Regions from separate parts of the Sporosarcina sp. FSL W7-1283 genome, predicted to be linked through region 2. Evidence: a T-box and tRNA genes for the amino acid it is inferred to sense, from the RefSeq annotation. Region 2 holds a T-box; the other holds one or more tRNA genes.

Region 1 (10,704 bases), 1.4 Mb from region 2:
CTATGTATGGACGGGATAAATGCTGAAAGCATCTAAGCATGAAGCCCCCTTCAAGATGAGATTTCCCATTACGCAAGTAAGTAAGATCCCTCAAAGATGATGAGGTGGATAGGTCTGGGGTGGAAGCACGGCGACGTGTGCAGCTGACAGATACTAATCGATCGAGGACTTAACCTATTTTAAGAAGTACTACTTGAGGTACACAATGTCTTTTATTCAGTTTTGAGTGAACAAAAATTCACTAAAAAACTAAAATAACACTTGCTTTATTTGAAATAAGTGTTATAATAGTAAATGTCCGACGAAAGGACAAGTCTGGTGACGATAGCGAAGAGGTCACACCCGTTCCCATACCGAACACGGAAGTTAAGCTCTTCAGCGCTGATGGTAGTAGGGGGCTTCCCCCTGTGAGAGTAAGACGTCGCCAGGCAATCACTTTCTTTTGATTTGCAATCTACAATTTAGTATTTCATACATAATAAAGTGGTCATAGAAAATGAAGGAATTTAGCAGACATAGCAATGCGAAGATTATCGCAATTTTACCCAGGAGGATTAGCTCAGCTGGGAGAGCACCTGCCTTACAAGCAGGGGGTCGGCGGTTCGAGCCCGTCATCCTCCACCATATTTTCTACACTTTTGCCGGTGTAGCTCAACTGGTAGAGCAACTGACTTGTAATCAGTAGGTTGAGGGTTCAAGTCCTTTCGCCGGCACCACTTCATGTACGAGCCATTAGCTCAGTTGGTAGAGCATCTGACTTTTAATCAGAGGGTCACAGGTTCGAATCCTGTATGGCTCACCACTTTATTGGCAAATGCCAACATACTGCGGGTGTGGTGGAACTGGCAGACACGCTAGACTTAGGATCTAGTGCCTTCGGGCGTGGGGGTTCGACTCCCTTCACCCGCACTTTTTTTGCGGAAGTAGTTCAGTGGTAGAATACGACCTTGCCAAGGTCGGGGTCGCGGGTTCGAATCCCGTCTTCCGCTTATCCACTCTTGCCGGGGTGGCGGAACTGGCAGACGCACAGGACTTAAAATCCTGCGGTAGGTGACTACCGTACCGGTTCGATTCCGGTTCTCGGCACCATTTATAAATATGCGCCCGTAGCTCAATTGGATAGAGCGTCTGACTACGGATCAGAAGGTTGTGGGTTCGACTCCTGCCGGGCGCGCCATATTTAATCAAAAATTATACATAACATAGTCGGGAAGTAGCTCAGCTTGGTAGAGCACTTGGTTTGGGACCAAGGGGTCGCAGGTTCGAATCCTGTCTTCCCGACCACTTATTGGGGCCTTAGCTCAGCTGGGAGAGCGCCTGCCTTGCACGCAGGAGGTCAGCGGTTCGATCCCGCTAGGCTCCACCAATAATATAAGTTTATAACTGACTAATTGTGGCGGCGTAGCTCAGCTGGCTAGAGCGTACGGTTCATACCCGTAAGGTCGTGGGTTCGATCCCCTCCGCCGCTATCTAAGGACCTTTAGCTCAGTTGGTTAGAGCAGACGGCTCATAACCGTCCGGTCGCAGGTTCGAGTCCTGCAAGGTCCACCAGTTTAATTAATGTACGGAGGAATACCCAAGCCCGGCTGAAGGGATCGGTCTTGAAAACCGACAGGGGTGTTAAAGCCCGCGGGGGTTCGAATCCCTCTTCCTCCGCCATATTTATTAAAACAAACCCTTTACTTTGCTAACTTGTTATGTTACAATAATGTAGTCGGGTTGAAAAAGAAGTTTGAAAGTATTTTATTGTCGCGGGGTGGAGCAGTGGTAGCTCGTTGGGCTCATAACCCAAAGGTCGCAGGTTCAAATCCTGCCCCCGCAACCAAGGTCCCGTGGTGTAGCGGTTAACATGCCTGCCTGTCACGCAGGAGATCGCGGGTTCGATTCCCGTCGGGACCGCCATTTTTATTTTAAAGAATTACAATGTGGCTCAGTAGCTCAGTCGGTAGAGCAAAGGACTGAAAATCCTTGTGTCGGCGGTTCGATTCCGTCCTGAGCCACCATTAATGCGGGTGTAGTTTAGTGGTAAAACCTCAGCCTTCCAAGCTGATGATGAGGGTTCGATTCCCTTCACCCGCTCCATTAGGGGCCTATAGCTCAGCTGGTTAGAGCGCACGCCTGATAAGCGTGAGGTCGGTGGTTCGAGTCCACTTAGGCCCACCATTCCGCAGTAGCTCAGTGGTAGAGCAATCGGCTGTTAACCGATCGGTCGTAGGTTCGAATCCTACCTGCGGAGCCAATATGGGGAAGTACTCAAGTGGCTCAAGAGGCGCCCCTGCTAAGGGTGTAGGTCGCGAAAGCGGCGCGAGGGTTCGAATCCCTCCTTCTCCGCCATACGTTTTGGCCCCTTGGTCAAGCGGTTAAGACACCGCCCTTTCACGGCGGTAACACGGGTTCGAATCCCGTAGGGGTCATACCAAAAAGAGACAATGCACATATAATTGTGCATTGTCTCTTTTTATTTAGTAGATTGCTAAATATAAAATTAGCAGCAGCGTGTGGTCTGAAAGCTTTAAGGTTCATTCCGACGATACTCGCGGTTCTCCGAGTCTCTTGCCCGGTTATATTATTACATATGGAAAGGCTGGTGCTGAAAGTTACAATAACTTTCAGTACCAGCCTTTTTTCTTTATTTTTTATCATCTACATAACTGTCGCCTTTATGATAAGGTATATCGCCAAGAGGTGATTCTAACCCTTCTGCATCGAGCTCTTCTTTGTATTCTTCTGATTCCTCACTGTGCACGACGCCAGCAGGTTCACCTGTGATATCTGATACAGCAAAATCTTCATATTCCTCTGTAGCTTCGTCACTATCATCATCATAAAGATCATCATAATCACGATTTTCATTACCGCTAAAATCGGAAGGAGTTTCGGAAGTGCCGGACCTTGCGATTTCTTGAAAACTGTCTTCGTAATCTCTTCTGTCACCGGATCTACGTTCGGCAAATGAATTCGGTTCTGCCATAATTAAAATATCTTCCTCTACTGGACGATCCTCGGGAACGGATTGTTCTGCATCTTCAATACATACAGTTGTAAACGGAATGGCTTCTAAACGTTCGTATTGAATGTTCTTTCCGCATACTTCACACGTCCCGTACGTTCCGTCTTTGATAGCCTGGAGTGCATGCTGGACTTTTCCTAGCTCGTCTTCCGCATGTGTGTTCAAGGCTATATCTTTTTCACGTTCATACAATTCAGTTCCCATATCAGCTGGATGGTTATCGTACATCGATAGCTCCCCAACCGAATCTTGGGCTGACTGCACCATCTCCGTTTCCTTTTCGGTCTGGGTTAAACTTTCTTCCATAGCATGTAGTTCTTTTTCTAAGGTTTGTATTTGTTGTGTAGTTAGCAATTCATTCACGACCCTTTCTGTATGGCTTTCCTAAATAGGAATGGAGTTTGGGAAAGCTTTATTACTTCAGTCATTCCCTGTTTCTTAGGAAGCGTAAACCTTTCCAACAAAAAAACGCCTACCTTTTGCAGTGTAGACGTTTGAGATGTGGTTTATTCAGATGAAATGAGCGATAAGTATTCCAATACCCAGAAGAAATCCAAACAATGTATTGGTCACTCCTGTGTCTTTCATAGCCGGCATCACGTGAATCGGTTGCTCGTATTGCCTGAACGTTTTAATTGCATAAAGCGGTTTAGGTATACTTAGAAGAACAAGTAAAGCCCAAGCGGATACATGACCAGTAAGAACAAGTACGATAATCCAAACATAGGACACGATAAAGAATGAGGCGAGTATGGTGACAGCATTTGAGCGTCCTGTCAGAATTGCTAATGTCTTGCGGCCGCCTTTGGTGTCTCCTACGATATCACGTATATTGTTTGCCATCATGATCGCTGCGACGAGCAGCATACTTGGCACGGACAGTAAGATTGCATTTCCTGTAATAGTTCCTGTCTGTATGAAGAAAGCAATTAAAATCAACAGCATTCCCATAACAAAACCGGATACTAACTCACCAAATGGTGTATATGCGATGGGGTAGGGACCGCCGGTATAAAGATAGCCGATCAACATGGCGATGGATCCAACTACTGCAAGAACCCAGGAAGTTTGCATGCAAATGTAGATGCCTAGAAGAACCGACAGGCCATATAATAGCAATGCTAAATTAAGGACAGTTTTCGGTTTCACGCCATTTCGTACAATTGTGCCGCCAATGCCGATAGAGTGCTCATCATCGAGCCCCCTCTTGAAGTCGTAGTATTCATTGAACATATTCGTTGCCATTTGCAAGAATAAGCTTGCCGTCAGCATAGCCAGGAATAGCGGAAAATGAATGGCTCCATATTGCAGTGCGATCATGGTGCCTAAAAAGACAGGTGCAAAGGCTGCGGTTAATGTGTGCGGTCTTGTGAGCTGCCACCAAACGCGCCAGCCGGTAGTAGATTCTATTGTGTGTTGCACGTGTAATCTCTCCTTATTTATAATCAATACTTACTATTATACAACAAAAGCAATCTGTTAGGTATGGTGATTGGTCAACCGAACGCATTTGTCGAAGGACCTCGAGAACAGGAAGACTTATCATACTAAGTAAAGCATTCGATGTGATAGAATAGAGGTACTTATAGTCCGGCTACTATATGGCTGGAAGAAATTTATCGACAACATATTGAATGATAGTAAGGAGAGAGTAGGATGAACCGGAAATTGACCGATCGAGCGAATTTAGGTCAGACTGTAGGAACGGAAGCTCGTTTTTTTACGGAAACAATAGAAGTGGAAACGCTTGATCCGCTTGCCTTTTTTGAAGCAGGGCGTTCACATTATGGCGATCATCGTTTTTTTTGGCAAAATGCAGATAAAACAGTCAAGCTGGTTGGCGTTGGTCAGGCAGCCGTGCTGACTGCTGACACACACCGCTTTCAATCGATATCCAGACAATGGAAAGCCCTTTGCGGAAGACTGATCAAAGAGGAAAAAGATATGGATCCCGTGCTGTTCGGAGGGTTTTCATTCGATCCACAAACGAGACAGGATGATGAATGGACTGCATTCCCGGCAGCGTATTTCACGGTGCCTTTGATTCAATTGAAAATTGATAACGGTAAGACATACGTATCGATCAATTATGTTACAGACGAGCTAGAGGCAGCTGCTCAGTTTGAAGGGTTGCGTCAAGAACGTGACCGCTTGCTTCATATCGCGCAAGTGGATGAGTTCACATTACAAGGTAAACCAGCGATCGTTTCACAGACGGAATTGGCTACTGATCGCTATATGGAGGCAGTCGAGAATGTGACTTCCCAAATTAAAGCGCAGGTGGCGGAGAAAGTTGTCATTGCGCGTAAGATCAAATTGTCTTTTGAAGAGGAATTTCAAAAAGCAACTGCCCTGCACGCAATTACGAATGAACAGCAAGCGAGCTATCATTTCGGTTTGCAAATAGGAGAAGAGATGTTTTTTGGTGCGACTCCTGAGCGACTTGTGGAAATTTCAAAAGGACAAGCATATTCAGCCTGTGTAGCCGGCTCCATACATCGTGGAAAAACAGCCCTTGAAGATCAGCAGCTTGGCGAACAATTGCTGCGTGACAAGAAAAATCGGGAAGAACATCAATATGTAGTAGATATGATTACGGAAGTATTTTCTGAGTTCTGTTCCTCCTTGCATGTGAATAAAACACCAAAACTATTGAAGGTCCGAGATATTCAACATTTATTCACGCCAGTGGAAGGAAAATTAGCTGAAGATCAGGAGATTTTCCGTCTCGTGGAAGCCCTTCATCCGACGCCTGCCCTCGGCGGGGTTCCGCGCAAGAAGGCGCTTGCGATCATTCGGGATGAAGAGCAAATGGACAGAGGGTTTTATGCAGGACCGATTGGTTGGACGGATGCAGCAGGAAATGGAGAGTTTGCTGTCGCAATTCGTTCAGGACTGCTGTCTGGCAAAGATGCCTATCTATATGCAGGCGGAGGTATCGTGGCGGATTCCATGCCGACTGAAGAGTATAAGGAAACATGGGTAAAATTCAGACCTGTTTTGCGTGCGCTCGGAGGAAGTTTACATGAATGATCATCGTGCAGGATTGACGAACTATGTGCTTCGTCTAACAGAAACTTTGGTGCAACAAGGAGCCAATAAGGCGGTCATCAGTCCAGGTTCCAGATCGACGCCGCTTGCTTATGCATTCTCAAAGTCCGAAGATATGCAGACTTTTATTCAAACAGATGAACGTTCTGCAGCATTTTATGCACTCGGACTGGTGAAAGCGACTGGACGGCCAGTCGTTCTGCTATGTACGTCGGGTACTGCTGCATCGAATTATCATCCGGCAGTAACAGAGGCCTATTATGCTCGTCTGCCTCTTATTGTCATCACCGCAGACCGTCCGCATGAACTGCGTGAAGTCGGTGCTCCGCAGGCGATAGACCAGATTCGTATGTTTGGGGAGCACGTTAAAGAAAGTGTAGACTTTCCTGTTCCCGAAAACCGTGCAGAAATTCTGAATTACATGGAACAGCGGGCAGTCCGGCTGCTTGCTGTTGCGAAAACTGCACCACAGGGTCCAGTCCATCTGAATGTGCCGTTTCGGGAGCCGTTGCTAATTGATTTAGAAGGACAGGCACCGGTCAGCAGGTTCCAACAGCAATTCATCGGTGAAGCCTCGTTGTCTAATGACATGAAGGATTTCTTACAGCAAGCGATAACTAAGTCAAAGCGAGGTATTTTGATCATCGGTGAACAGCCGCCTGAATTGCAGAAAGAGCAGTTCTGGCAATTTGCTAAGTCGCTTCAGTGGCCGGTATTATGTGACCCGCTATCCAATTTGCGTTCGCAGGTACCAGCTGACTGTATCGATTTATGTATCGATCAATATGACGCATTGTTAAAAAGTGAAACATTTAGCGAAGGGGTACAGCCAGACTGTGTCATCCGTTTCGGACCACAGCCTGTTTCTAAGCCATTAACGTTGTTTTTAAAGAGGGTCTGTCCAAAAACATATATTGTAGTGGATGAATCCCCAAATTATCGCGATCCCTTAGGTCTGACAACGCATCATTTGCAAACTACAGCAAGGAGTGTTTGGCAGGAGATGGATGTCTGTCTTGAACGGGCTGACTATACAAATCAATGGCTTCAAGCGAACCAGATTTCCACTGATGTGCTCAATGATGAAATGTATTTTAACGGAGATGAAGGGCATATCGTGCGTCAGTTCATTGCACATCTGCCTAATAAAGCTGATGTCGTGTGCAGCAGCAGTATGCCGATACGTGATTTGGATACGTATTTTAAGAAGACCGAAAAAGATATTTCGCTATTTTGCAATCGGGGGACAAATGGTATCGATGGCGTAGTTTCGACTGCTCTTGGTATCCAAGAAGGCCGCAAACGAACTACCTATTTATTAATTGGTGATTTGGCGTTTTTACATGATTTGAATGGATTGATCATATCCAGATTACAGGAGACAGATTTAACGATTATCATCGTCAATAATAATGGCGGGGGCATCTTCTCCTATCTGCCTCAAGCATCTGTGGAAGACTATTATGAGCAATTATTCGGTACTCCGACGAATTTGACATTCAATCATATTGCGGCGATGTATGAAGCGCAGTATGATGCGGTGTCTACAGTGGAGGCATTTGAAAACGTAATGCAAGCGACTAAAACGTCCAGCCTGCGAATGATTGAAGTCTTTACGAATCGTGCGGATAATGTGGAAGCACATCGGACGGTATGGCGAGAAATCGCGAAGAGGGTGGAATGCATTGAAGGCTGAAGTCATGGACATCCGTGGAATTCAAACCTATGTAGAACGCCATGGAGATGAGCAATTACCGGCGATTGTCCTGTTGCATGGCTTTACGGGCTCAACAGATACATGGCGGGAAACGATCGATATACTTCTGACACAGCATTATGTCATCACGGTCGATTTAATTGGTCACGGCAGAACGGCCTCTCCAACGGAGCCAGAACGTTATCAAATGAATGAACAGATTGAAGATTTGCATCAGTTATTGGCAGATCTACACATTGAGCAGCCCATTCTGTTAGGGTATTCAATGGGCGGAAGAGTAGCGCTTGGCTATGCCGCAACGTATTCCGACCAAATTGCCGGCTTGATACTAGAAAGCAGTTCACCTGGTTTAGGAACGGAAGCTGAACGGACTACACGCTGTGTTGCAGACGCAAAGTTAGCGGAGCGAATCGAAAACGAAGGAATCGAGAAATTCGTCGATTTTTGGCAGGAAATTCCCCTTTTTCATTCGCAAAAAAAACTTTCGGATGAGAAGCAGCTGGCTGTGCGGCTTGAGCGACTGAAGCAGCAGCCGCTTGGCTTGGCAAATAGTCTGAGGGGAATTGGGACAGGAAGTCAGCCATCATATTGGGATGAGTTGACGCATTTTGAGTTTCCAGTTTTGCTCATCACGGGAAGTGAAGATGAGAAATTTGAAAATATTGCCCGGGAAATGAAACGATTATTGCCAAATGCCTTGCATGAAACGATAAAAGACGCGGGACATGCAATTCATGTGGAAAAACCGCGGCAATTTGCTACAATGATAAAGAGCTATCTGAAAACAGTTGGAAAATGAGGAGGAGTTAGTATGACCCGTCAATGGGAAACGCTTCGTACATATGATGATATTAAATATGAAATGTACAACGGCATTGCAAAAATTACGATCAATCGTCCAGAAGTGCGAAATGCATTCCGGCCGAAAACCGTTTCTGAAATGATTGATGCATTTTCACGAGCAAGAGATGATCAACGTATCGGTGTCATCGTGTTAACAGGTGAAGGAGAAAAGGCTTTCTGTTCAGGAGGCGACCAATCTGTTCGCGGTCACGGTGGATACGTAGGTGACGATGAGATTCCTCGCTTGAACGTGTTGGATCTGCAACGTCTAATTCGCGTAATTCCGAAGCCGGTTGTCGCAATGGTTGCTGGTTATGCAATCGGTGGCGGCCACGTTCTGCATGTTGTTTGTGATTTGACAATTGCAGCTGATAATGCACGTTTCGGACAGACTGGACCGACTGTTGGTTCATTCGATGCTGGTTACGGATCTGGTTACTTAGCGCGTATTGTGGGCCATAAGAAAGCGCGTGAAATCTGGTACTTATGCCGTCAATATGATGCGCAGGAAGCACTCGACATGGGTCTGGTCAACACAGTTGTTCCTTACGATCAATTGGAAGATGAAACCGTACAATGGTGTGAGGAAATGTTGAGTAAGAGTCCGACTGCATTGCGCTTCTTGAAAGCTGCAATGAATGCGGATACGGATGGACTGGCTGGACTTCAGCAAATGGCTGGAGACGCTACACTTCTTTATTACACAACGGATGAAGCGAAAGAAGGACGCGATGCATTTAAAGAAAAACGCAAACCGGACTTCGATCAGTTCCCGCGTTTCCCTTAAACGTTTTAAAAGCTGCCTATAATGGGCAGCTTTTTCATTACACTATTTAATTGGAGGTTGTAGTTTCTTATGATGATCCCGAATTGGTTGCATCAGCGTGCGAAGGTGTCTCCAGAGCTGTCCGCTTTGGTGGGAAAGGAAGGGCAATGGACTTTCCGTGAATTGTACGAAGCGTCGCTTGGAATCGCACAACAGCTACATAGTTTTAATATTGCATCGGGTGATAGAGTAGCTTTATTGAGCCATTCCAATGAAGAGACCGTGTTATTCATTCATGCGTCCTGGTTATTGAGTGTGGAAGTAGTGTTTCTCAATAGCCGACTTACTGAAGACGAACTAGAATGGCAAATTAACGATGCGGAAGTTGAGATAGTGGTCGTCGATGACCGGGTTGCCCAGACTCCTATTCTAGACGGAGTGGAATGTTTGTCCTATTCAACTATTCGCCAAGCGGAACGAAAAGAATTCGAGGTAGTGGAACTGTGGGAAGAAGATCGGGCGCTTTCGGTCATGTATACTTCAGGCACCACAGGCGTTCCAAAAGGCGTGCGTCAGACAGCCGGCAATCATACATCTAGTGCTCTGGCTTCTGTGTTGAATCTAGGATTAACGGATCGAGATTCTTGGCTTTGTATGATGCCGTTATTCCATATTAGCGGCTTATCAATTATCATTCGTTCCGTTATTTATGGAATGGAGACGCGACTTTACGAAAAATTTGATGCAAAAGAGGCCGCAGCACAGATTACAGCAGGAACAGTAACGGCTATGTCAGTTGTTGCGTTGACATTAGATCAAATTGTTCGGGTCATAGAAGAAGGGAACAGTAAAGCCCATCCGACATTCCGGACGATGCTGGTCGGCGGTGGGCCCGTCCCGCTTGATTATTTAGAAAGGGCTGCTGAGTGCGGTTTGCCTATTTTACAGACGTACGGCATGACGGAAACTTCTTCTCAAACTGCGACTCTCGGGAAAGTAGATGCTGTTCGTAAATTAGGATCTGCCGGAAAGCCGCTGTTTTTTAATCAGATTAAAATTAAAGGGACAGATCAGGCGAGAGAAGTGGGTGAGGTCCTTATAAAAGGTCCACATGTCACACCAGGGTATATTGGAAGCCAAAGTAACCGTTCACCACTCACGGGAGATGGCTGGCTCGCTACGGGTGATGCTGGATATTTAGATGAAGAGGGATATTTATTCATCGTTGATCGACGCGCAGACTTAATTATTTCTGGCGGAGAGAACATCTATCCTGCTGAAATTGAAAACGTCCTATTGGCACATCCCGCAGTTAGG
Region 2 (10,704 bases):
ATGAACCACGTATTTCAGATTTAGAAAAAATAACGGGCATCCCGGAAGAAGATATTCTTTTCGCACTTGATGCTATTCAAGACCCGATGTCTTTACACGAACCGATGAACAGCGATGGCGGAGATCCAATCTACATGATGGACCAGCTGCAAGATCAACGTGTCTCAGAAGAACGCTGGATGACCTATGTCTCCATAAAAGAAAGTGTAGAAGAGCTAAATGAACGCCAACAACTTATTGTTTCAAAAAGATTCTATTTAGGCCAAACGCAAACCGAAATAGCCAAAGAACTTGGAATATCACAGGCGCAAATCTCGCGTATTGAAAAACATGCAATGGATAAAATCCGTCTGGGGATTGAACAAAAGAACAGCTAAAAGGTTGATTGAACATTTTAATAGCATTTTATGAAGTTGGGAATACAACGAAGCATAAGAAGTATATCATCTGTCACAATGCCAAAGGGTATTGTGGCAGCTTTTTACGTTCTCGATAAAACACACTAAGCATAGTATGAAATAAGGAGGCGGAGTTATGCGTTTTTCTAGTTTACAAAAGAAAGAAGTCATCGAACTAAAAAAAGGATCCTTTCTTGGATTCGTACAAGACGCCACCATCGACATTGAAAGTGGAAAAATCGACAAACTGCACATCGGCGAAATACAGCGTTCATTTTTCTCAGACGCCAAATCAAAAGGCGTACAGAAGGTTGGCTATGAAGACGTCATGACGATCGGCAAAGATATTATCCTTGTCCAGAAGAAACACCCAAATTGATGACTAATCGTTGATATCCAACGCCTCGCTTGATACAATGAAGCAAAGAAGAAGAAAAGTAGTGATATTGTGAAATTAATAGAACAAAGGTTAGCAACTATACAGCAGCAAATTAACGAAGCATGTGAGAAAGCAAAGCGAAATCCAGAAGATATCACCTTAATCGCGGTTACCAAATCGGTATCGTCCAAAAGAGCGCAGGCCTTAGTGGATATCGGAGTGGAGGATTTAGGTGAAAACCGATTGGAAGGGCTGCTGGAAAAGCAAAAGAATATTCAAAACCCAGTGAACTGGCATTTTATTGGGAACTTACAAACTCGCAAAGTTAAAGAGCTGATTCATACTATTCACTGTCTGCATTCTGTAGATCGTATGAGCCTTGCGAAAGAAGTGAATAAACGGGCTGAACAGCCCATGGACTGTTTTGTACAAGTCAATGTGTCTGGCGAAGAGTCTAAATCAGGTATTGAACCAGAGGCAGTTGAAGCATTTATTGAACAATTGGCAGCCTTTGAAAACATACATGTGATCGGCTTGATGACAATGGCTCCGAATACTGATGACGAATGCGCCATACGCAATGTGTTTAGCTCTTTACGTGAATTGCGTGATAAAATTGCCGCGAAACAATTATCTTATGCTCCGTGTACAAAGTTATCGATGGGAATGTCAAATGACTTCACAATCGCGATTGAAGAAGGTGCAACACACATACGCATCGGCACAGCATTAGTCGGATCAGAAAGCGAGGAAGATGAATGAGCCTCAAGAAACGATTTGAAAAATTGTTTTGGTTGGAAGAAGAGGAAACTGTTAATGAACCTCAAAGTAAACAGCCAATGGTCAATCAACCGCCTGCCCGTAAAGAAATGAAAAAAACCAATGTGAAAAAACAAGCAATAGAACCAACTCCAACTACACCGGTTATCAGTTTGCAAAGTGTCCAAAAGTCTTCAAAAGTGATTTTAGTGGAGCCGCGTGCTTATGCGGAAGCACAGGATATCGCAGAGCATCTAAAAAACAAGCGTTCGGTAGTAGTGAATTTGCAACGAATTGAGCGAGATCAGGGTTTCCGCATTATCGATTTTCTGAGCGGTACCGTATATGCGCTTGGGGGAGATATTCAACGGGTAGGGACGGATATATTTCTCTGTGCACCTGAGAACGTGGAAGTAGCTGGCTCAATTACAGAATTTATATCAGAGTAATTGTGATTCTGCTATCTGCCAGGACTACAACTTCTGTGGAAATTAAGCTTGAACAATTTTGAATGAGGTGTACATGTCATTATGATCGTATTATTGAACAATGCGTATTTACTAATCTCAGGAGCACTCCAAGTATATTCCATCCTATTGGTGATTTATATTTTGATGTCTTGGGTACCATCGACGCGAGAAACCAAATTTGGTCAAATTTTAGGTAAGCTCACAGAACCTTATCTAGGATTTTTCCGAAAGTTCATTCCGCCACTTGGAATGATTGATATTTCTCCAATCGCAGCAATTTTTGCATTACAGTTAATCGGCCGGGGTATCGGGCAGATTTATTTAATACTTTTCAGAGCACTCGTCTGAACTAAGAGTTTTAATTCCACAACGGAAATCCTCACAGGGGTGAGGATTTTTTTGCATAAGGAGAATGTTTGCCATGGAATCATTTTTCCAGCATTTTCGAAAAGAAGAACAACCATTCATTGAAAAAGTGAATAGCTGGGTGAAAGAGGTTGAGGATACGTATGCGCCTAAATTGACGGAGTTCTTGGATCCCCGGCAGCGATTTATTACGAAATCCATTGTCCGAAATTCTGATCTTGTAATGGCTTCAGAAGGAGGTTTTCCTGATGCCGAGCGCAAACGTGTCTTGATTTATCCTGATTACTACACGCCATCAGAGGATGACTTTCAAATTAGTTTGTATCAAGTTCAATATCCACAGAAATTTGTCAACATGAAGCATTCACAACTTCTCGGTTCGTTATTATCTCTCGGTATTGATCGTTCCAGATTTGGCGATATACGGATTACGGAAGAAGCCGTACAATTTGCGGTAACAGCAGAGGTTTCCGAATACATCCATGTCAATTTCACGCAAGTCGGCAAGGTGAAGGTTTCCGTACAGCCTGTTTTGAATGCAGCCGAAGTGATAGATGTTCAGGAAGAGTGGACAGAAGAGATGCACATTATCAGTTCTCTCCGTTTAGATACAGTGGTTGCTTCATTGGCGAAATGTTCAAGAGCCAAAGCTTCTTCTCTCATCAAAGGAGAGAAAGTCAAAGTGAACTGGGCGATAATCGATCAGCAAGCTTTTGAAGTAGAGGAACAGGATATCCTGTCTGTCAGGGGCTTCGGACGCTATAAAATAATCGGTATAGAAGGAAGAACGAGGAAAGACAAGATCCGCGTTGTGATTGGTGCATTAGTCTGATAGAGAAAACCTTGATAAAATCAGAAATATAGTGTTTAATCAAGTAGTACAGAATTATAAGAATCAAAGCGAGATGGATCAGACGGAAAGGAGAAAGCATTTCATGGCTTTAACCCCTACGGATATACATAACAAAGCATTCAGTACGAAATTTCGTGGCTTTGATGAAGATGAGGTCAACGAGTTTTTAGAGCAAATTATGAAAGACTATGAGAACGTTTTGAAGAAAAATGAAGAGCTGCAACAAGTTATCATAAATAATGAAGCAAAAATTGCCCATTTCAATACAATTGAAGAAACTTTGCAAAAGTCCATATTAACAGCTCAAGAAGCAGCTGAGGACGTGCGTAGAAATGCGATACAGGAATCAAAATTAATTATTAAAGAATCAGAAAGAAATGCAGATCGCATTGTTAATGACGCATTGGCGCGAGCAAGAAAGATTGCAATGGAAGTGGAAGACTTGAAAAAACAGTCGAAAGTCTTCAGAAGCCGTTTTAAAATGATGGTGGAAGCGCAGCTTGATTTGATTCAGATGGATGATTGGGATCAATTGCTTAAGTATGAACTAGATACATCGAGCCTGGAAAGTGCTTCTGACGAGAAATAATAAGAAGCTTGACAATTCAAATCGACATTCCTATACTTACACTAATTAGTTAAAGAAGAAGCGATGAAAGAGAGAGTACTTTCAGACTTTGCCGATAGCGAGCCGGGGGTGGTGGAAGCCTGGTGGAGAAGCTGAGAAGAAAATCACTCTTGAGCTGGATTATGGATATGTACATGATCCCGGTCACACTGCCGTTACTAAGTGTCTAAGCGGCAATTGTATTGTACGATTGCAAGTAGGGTGGTACCGCGAGAATATCCTCGTCCCTTTTTGGGATGGGGATTTTTTTAATTACCGAAAGCAATTAATGATACTTTGGACGTAATTTTATGGAGGAGGATTCGGAATGGAATACAAAGATACATTGCTTATGCCGAAAACGGAGTTTCCGATGCGTGGAAATTTACCGAATAACGAACCGAAAATGCAAGAGAAGTGGGATGAAGAGAATATTTATCAAAAAGTCCAGGAACGTACAGCGGGCAGACCGTTTTTTGTTCTGCATGACGGACCGCCGTATGCGAATGGAGATCTACACATGGGGCATGCCCTCAATAAAGTTTTAAAAGATATTATCGTTCGATATAAGTCGATGTCAGGATTCCATGCTCCATATGTACCAGGCTGGGATACACATGGCTTGCCGATTGAGCAGGCCCTTGTCAACAAAGGCGTGGACCGTAAAAAAATGAGCGTTGCGGAATTCCGTAAAATGTGTGAAGACTATGCGTATGAGCAAATCAATAATCAACGCACACAATTTAAGCGTTTAGGTGTACGTGGTGATTGGGAAAATCCATATATTACGTTAAAACCTGAATTTGAATCTCGTCAAATTCAAGTATTCGGTGAAATGGCGAAAAAAGGGTATATCTATAAAGGGTTAAAACCTGTTTATTGGTCCCCTTCAAGTGAATCTGCTCTAGCGGAAGCCGAAATCGAATATAAGGATAAGAAATCACCATCTATTTACGTCAGCTTCCCAGTCCGTGACGGCAAAGGCGTACTTGCAGAAGATGTAAAATTCCTAATCTGGACGACAACGCCTTGGACGATTCCAGCAAACCTTGGTATTTCGGTTCATCCAGCATTCACTTATGCAGTAGTGAATGTTAATGGTGAAAAACTCGTTGTGGCGAAAGAGCTAGTGGAGTTTTTGGCGAAAGAGTTAGAGTGGGAAAACTACTCAATAGAGCAAGAATTGCCAGGTGCGGATCTTGATCGTATCGTTGCGAAGCATCCATTCTATGATCGCGACTCACTTATCATGCTTGGGGAGCACGTAACAGCAGATGCAGGAACAGGCTGTGTCCACACAGCGCCTGGTCACGGGGAAGACGACTTCTATGTGTCCAAATCTTATGGCATCGACGCGTTATCTCCAATTAATGACCGCGGTGTGATGACAGAAGAAGCACCTTATTTTGCAGGTATGTTCTATGAGGATGCGAATAAAGCTGTAACAGAGAAGTTGGAAGAAGTAGGCGCGCTTAAAAAGCTTTCCTTTATCACACACTCGTATCCGCATGACTGGCGGACGAAAAAGCCGGTTATTTTCCGTGCAACAGCTCAATGGTTTGCTTCGATCGAATTGTTTAGAAGTGACTTGCTGGAAGCGATCCGAAATACGAAGTTTACTCCATCTTGGGGTGAAACGCGTCTATTTAACATGGTTCGTGACCGTGGAGATTGGTGTATTTCTCGTCAACGTGTGTGGGGGGTTCCGATTCCTGTGTTTTATGCGGAAAATGGAGATGCCATTTTAACGGACGAAACGATCAGCCATGTGGCGAAATTATTCCGGGAGCACGGTTCCAATGTTTGGTTTGAACGTACAGCAAAAGAATTATTGCCTGAAGGCTTCACTCATGAAGGAAGTCCAAACGGTGAGTTTACAAAAGAAACGGATATCATGGACGTTTGGTTTGATTCTGGGACGACGCATCAAGGCGTGCTGGAAGAGCGTGACGACCTTGTCTATCCAGCTGATCTGTATCTGGAAGGTTCTGACCAGTATCGCGGATGGTTCAACTCGTCATTGACAACAAGCGTTGCGATTAATGGTATTGCACCATATAAAGGCCTTTTAAGCCACGGTTTCACGCTGGATAAAGATGGCCGTAAAATGAGTAAGTCTCTTGGCAATGTCATTGTGCCGGCGAAAGTCATCAACCAATTGGGCGCTGACATTGTGCGTCTATGGGTTTCATCTGTTGACTATACGGCGGACGTTCGAGTTTCTGATTCCAACTTTAAGCAAGTTTCGGAAGTATACCGTAAGATTCGTAATACAATTCGTTTCTTGCATGGTAACGTAGCCGATTTTGATCCGTCAGCAGACCGTGTATCATTTGAAGAAATGCGCCCAGTTGATCAGTATGTCTATGTGAAGCTTCAAGACTTGATCAAAGAGGTACGTACTGCATATGATCACTATGAATTTGCAGGTGTTTATCATGCGGTTAATAATTTCTGCACAGGCGTCTTAAGTTCTTTCTACTTGGATATCGCAAAAGATGTCGTGTATATCGAAGGAGTCAACCACCCGCATCGCCGCGCTATGCAAACGGTTATGTATGATACGTTGATCACATTAGTCAAACTAATCACGCCGATCTTACCGCATACAGCAGATGAAATGTGGAACTACTTGAATGTGAAGGAAGCGGACAGTGTACAATTGACAGATATGCCAGAAGCAGATGAAAAGGGCGAGGTAGCAGATAAACTGCGCGAGCGCTTTGATCATTTGATGGCTATCCGTGATGATGTATTGAAAGCGTTGGAAGAAGCGCGAAATGCAAAAGTCATCGGTAAATCACTCGAAGCAAAAGTCACCGTCGTACTTCCAGAAGATCAACAAGGTCTTCTTCAAGCAAGCGATATTGACTTCGCTCAGTTCTTTATTGTCTCCACTTTTGAAGAAAGCAAAAATACTGAGCTTCCGAATGCCCTGAAACTAGACCGTGCAACTGTACTAGTCGAACCGGCGGAAGGCGAGAAATGTGAACGTTGCTGGACCATCTCTACAACTGTAGGAGAAGATACAACTCACCCGGCATTATGTGCACGATGCGCATCCGTTGTGAAAGAGAACTATGCGTAAGCAATCTTGATGCAAAAGCCATCATCATCTACTTAAGGATGACGATGGCTTTTGCTTTTGATCAATGAAAATTGATAAGAGTAAATTAAGCAGGTTTTGTGTTAAAATGAATAAGACATTTGCTGGACGGAGGTAGACGAAGTGATCGTTTATTATGCAATCGCTGCCCTGGTCATAGGATTGGACCAATTGACGAAGTGGCTAGTAGTGAAGAATATGGAGCTCGGCGAACAAATATCTATATGGGATCCTTATTTTGGCTTCCTTTCGCACCGTAACCGAGGTGCAGCGTGGGGGATGCTGGAAGGGAAAATGTGGCTATTTTATATCGTAACCATTGTCGTTGTCGTAGCTATTATTTATTTTTTTCATACAGAAGGGAAAAAAGATCGGCTTCTTGGTGTCAGCTTGATGTTATTGCTTGGCGGAGCGATCGGAAATTTCATCGACCGATTATGGAGAGGTGAAGTCGTTGATTTCGTAGATGTACTGATTCCTGTCATCCGCTACGACTTTCCGATTTTCAATGTGGCAGACGCTGCCCTGACAATTGCCGTCGTATTAATCTTATTACACGTAATACTCGATGAGAAAAAGAAAAAGAAAAAAGGTGTCTCTTAATGGAAAGATTTGAATATGAAATTACAGAAGAAACAGCTGGCAATCGAATTGACAAAGCACTCGCTTTACTACAGCCTGATTGGTCTCGGACACAGATCCAGCAATGGGTGAAAGATGAACGCATCCAAGTGAATGGCAGCTTCATGAAATCGAATTATAAAGTGAAAACTGGAGATGTTGTCTCTGTAGAACAGCCAGAACCTGAGGCATATGATATTGAAGCAGAAGACTTAAATCTCGAAATCGTTTATGAGGATCAAGACGTCCTTGTGGTCAATAAGCCAGTCGGAATGGTCGTACATCCTTCCCCTGGACATCTATCGGGAACGCTGGTCAATGGATTGATGCATCAGTGTACGGATCTGTCGGGGATCAACGGTGTGATGAGACCGGGTATTGTACACCGGATCGATAAAGACACATCTGGATTGTTGATGGTCGCAAAAAATGATAAAGCACATGTATCGTTAGTTGATCAACTCGTGGAAAAATCCGTCAACCGTGTCTATACGGCTCTTGTTCACGGCCATATTCCTCACGATAATGGAACGATCGACGCTCCGATCGGAAGAGATCCGCGAGATCGTCAAAAAATGGCGGTAGTGGATAACGGAAAAAACGCAGTGACCCATTTTAAAGTATTAGAGCGTTTTGGCGATTATACATTGGTTGAATGCAGATTAGAAACAGGGAGAACGCATCAAATTCGTGTCCATATGAAATACATCAGTTATCCGTTAGTTGGCGATCCCAAATACGGTCCGAGGAAAACAATTGATTATGGCGGACAAGTCTTACATGCTGGAACGGTTGGTTTCCAACATCCTTCTACAGGTGAGTACATGGAGTTTACGGCTCCATTGCCTGAAAATTATCAACAGTTGCTAAATGAATTACGTGCACATTAAGCGTTGACAAATACAAACGGCTAGCTGTATACTCGATAAAGCAATTGAATAGCGATACCTTTAAAGTCAGTCCTGTGAGGCTGGGAAGGTTGCACGGAAATACATGAGACTTACTGCGGTAAGAATCACTGTATGCTTTTTTCTGCACGTCTGCCCTCCTGTCTACTCTGACTGGAGGGTTTTTCTTATGGATAAATACACATAACGGAAAGGGGAACTAAAAAATGGCAGAGAAAGCAACGATACTAGATGATCAAGCGATCACACGAGCGGTAACAAGGATTGCACATGAGGTCATTGAGAAAAATAGAGGGATTGATGATTGTATAGTGGTCGGTATCAAAACGAGAGGTGCAATTTTAGCTAAACGTTTAGCCGAAAAGATTGAGCAAATCGAAGGCAAGCCGATCAAGACGGGAGAACTCGATATCACCCTATATCGTGATGATCTTCAGTTGAAACATGAACAGGCGGAAGCATTAGTGCAGCAAGTAAATATAGCGCACGATGTTTCAGATCAAAAAGTAATTTTAGTTGATGATGTGCTGTATACAGGACGGACGGTTCGAGCAGCACTCGATGCAATTATGGATCTTGGAAGACCTTCATCAATCCAATTGGCTGTACTCGTGGACAGAGGACACAGGGAATTGCCGATTCGGCCGGATTTTGTAGGGAAGAACATTCCGACTTCGAGTGAAGAACGAGTTGTTGTAAGCATGACAGAAACGGACGGAACAGACGGAGTAACGATTCATACACGCACATTATAAGCGGCTGGAGGACAGGATAAATGAGTGAAAAAGTATTAGATGTAAATGAAAAACCGCAACCGGTGAGATGGCTGGCATTGAGTTTGCAGCACATGTTTGCGATGTTCGGCGCAACAATTTTAGTGCCTCAACTTGTGGGATTAAGCCCGGCAATCGCTTTACTGACAAGCGGTATAGCCACACTCGTATTTATCGCAGTGACGAAGTTTCAAGTGCCGGCATACTTAGGTTCTTCCTTCGCCTTTATCATCCCAATTCAGATTGCGACCACAACTGGCGGAATCGGCAGTGCGATGATCGGGAGTATGTTCGTCGCATTGGTCTACGCGATTGTCTCCCTTGTGATATGGAAGACGGGCTATCGCTGGATCATGAAAATTTTACCGCCGATTGTTGTCGGACCTGTCATCATGGTCATCGGATTGGCAATTGCACCAACCGCCATCAACATGGCCAGTATGATTCAAGTGGATGGTCAGGATGTATACAGCGGCTTGCATTTTTCAGCAGCCTTGGTAACACTTGCTTCAGCGGTTTTCTGCTTAATGTTCTTTAAAGGTATCATCAGTTTAATGCCCGTGTTGATCGGAATTGTAGTCGGGTATATTTATTCAGCAGCGATTGGGATCTTGGACTTCAGCCAAGTTGTCGAGGCGAAGTGGTTTGCAGTGCCGGACATGCTGATTCCCGGTGTGGACTATTCGTTTGTAGTGACGCCGACCTTACTGATTATTATGGTACCGATTGCGATCGTGACGATTGCAGAACATATCGGACACCAGCTTGTACTAGGTAAAGTGGTGGAAAGAAATTACATCGATAATCCAGGTTTGCATAGATCATTGCTCGGCGATGGGATTGGCACATTGATCAGTGGAATGGTCGGAGGTCCGCCAAAAACTACTTATGGAGAAAATATTGGTGTGCTGGCGATCACTCGTGTATATAGTGTTTACGTAATTGTCGGAGCTGCAGTATTTGCGATTTTCTTCTCTTTCTTAGGAAAAGTAATGGCCTTGATCGCCACGATACCTCAAGCAGTGTTAGGCGGAATTTCCATTCTGCTGTTTGGTATAATCGCTTCTTCTGGAATGCGTATGCTGATTGATCACAAAATCGATTTTGACAATCAACGGAATTTGGTTATCGCATCGATTATTCTAGTAATTGGAATCGGCGGAGCTACAATCAAATTCAGCCCGACTTTTGAAGTAGGCGGGATGGCGTTAGCGGCGATTGTTGGAGTAGTACTCAACTTGGTGTTGCCAGGGAGAAAAGACGATACGTTAATGGATGAATAAAAGAAATTAGATAGAATGAATTGCAATAAATGCCTGCACTTCATGAGGGAGGAACATCCGATGGAACATTTAGTTTCAATGAAAGACCTGACAGTGGAAGAAATCATGTTGATACTTGATCGAGCGGCGATTTTTAAACGCCTGGGCTTCCGTGAACTGCCAGGAACCTACACTGTGTGCA

What was found. The T-box of region 2 lies ahead of ileS (isoleucine--tRNA ligase). A T-box ahead of a tRNA ligase gene usually reads a tRNA of that ligase, here a tRNA-Ile.
Region 1: it encodes a tRNA-Ile, which carries the amino acid that the T-box ahead of ileS (isoleucine--tRNA ligase) is inferred to sense. The anticodon was not compared.

What each region holds. Positions count from the first base shown of each region.
Region 1 covers NZ_JBBOOL010000001.1:2,660,821-2,671,524, reverse strand. Annotated here, with positions in the region: rRNA gene MKY93_RS13895 (23S ribosomal RNA) at 1-177, shown strand, start outside; rRNA gene rrf (5S ribosomal RNA) at 315-430, shown strand; tRNA gene MKY93_RS13885 (tRNA-Val) at 549-624, shown strand; tRNA gene MKY93_RS13880 (tRNA-Thr) at 641-716, shown strand; tRNA gene MKY93_RS13875 (tRNA-Lys) at 727-802, shown strand; tRNA gene MKY93_RS13870 (tRNA-Leu) at 828-909, shown strand; tRNA gene MKY93_RS13865 (tRNA-Gly) at 918-989, shown strand; tRNA gene MKY93_RS13860 (tRNA-Leu) at 1,001-1,089, shown strand; tRNA gene MKY93_RS13855 (tRNA-Arg) at 1,101-1,177, shown strand; tRNA gene MKY93_RS13850 (tRNA-Pro) at 1,208-1,284, shown strand; tRNA gene MKY93_RS13845 (tRNA-Ala) at 1,291-1,366, shown strand; tRNA gene MKY93_RS13840 (tRNA-Met) at 1,396-1,469, shown strand; tRNA gene MKY93_RS13835 (tRNA-Ile) at 1,475-1,551, shown strand; tRNA gene MKY93_RS13830 (tRNA-Ser) at 1,567-1,659, shown strand; tRNA gene MKY93_RS13825 (tRNA-Met) at 1,751-1,825, shown strand; tRNA gene MKY93_RS13820 (tRNA-Asp) at 1,827-1,902, shown strand; tRNA gene MKY93_RS13815 (tRNA-Phe) at 1,928-2,003, shown strand; tRNA gene MKY93_RS13810 (tRNA-Gly) at 2,009-2,082, shown strand; tRNA gene MKY93_RS13805 (tRNA-Ile) at 2,087-2,163, shown strand; tRNA gene MKY93_RS13800 (tRNA-Asn) at 2,165-2,239, shown strand; tRNA gene MKY93_RS13795 (tRNA-Ser) at 2,244-2,334, shown strand; tRNA gene MKY93_RS13790 (tRNA-Glu) at 2,343-2,414, shown strand; gene MKY93_RS13785 (TraR/DksA C4-type zinc finger protein) at 2,630-3,316, opposite strand; gene MKY93_RS13780 (1,4-dihydroxy-2-naphthoate polyprenyltransferase) at 3,521-4,432, opposite strand; gene MKY93_RS13775 (isochorismate synthase) at 4,667-6,043, shown strand; gene menD (2-succinyl-5-enolpyruvyl-6-hydroxy-3-cyclohexene-1-carboxylic-acid synthase) at 6,036-7,757, shown strand; gene menH (2-succinyl-6-hydroxy-2,4-cyclohexadiene-1-carboxylate synthase) at 7,762-8,577, shown strand; gene menB (1,4-dihydroxy-2-naphthoyl-CoA synthase) at 8,590-9,408, shown strand; gene MKY93_RS13755 (o-succinylbenzoate--CoA ligase) at 9,478-10,704, shown strand, end outside.
Region 2 covers NZ_JBBOOL010000001.1:1,229,135-1,239,838, forward strand. Annotated here, with positions in the region: gene sigG (RNA polymerase sporulation sigma factor SigG) at 1-377, shown strand, start outside; gene MKY93_RS05755 (PRC-barrel domain-containing protein) at 535-777, shown strand; gene MKY93_RS05760 (YggS family pyridoxal phosphate-dependent enzyme) at 847-1,539, shown strand; gene MKY93_RS05765 (cell division protein SepF) at 1,536-1,985, shown strand; gene MKY93_RS05770 (YggT family protein) at 2,067-2,354, shown strand; gene MKY93_RS05775 (YlmH family RNA-binding protein) at 2,428-3,204, shown strand; gene MKY93_RS05780 (DivIVA domain-containing protein) at 3,308-3,814, shown strand; T-box leader at 3,869-4,085, shown strand; gene ileS (isoleucine--tRNA ligase) at 4,161-6,920, shown strand; gene lspA (signal peptidase II) at 7,062-7,541, shown strand; gene MKY93_RS05795 (RluA family pseudouridine synthase) at 7,541-8,449, shown strand; gene pyrR (bifunctional pyr operon transcriptional regulator/uracil phosphoribosyltransferase PyrR) at 8,674-9,222, shown strand; gene MKY93_RS05805 (uracil-xanthine permease family protein) at 9,243-10,523, shown strand; gene MKY93_RS05810 (aspartate carbamoyltransferase catalytic subunit) at 10,584-10,704, shown strand, end outside.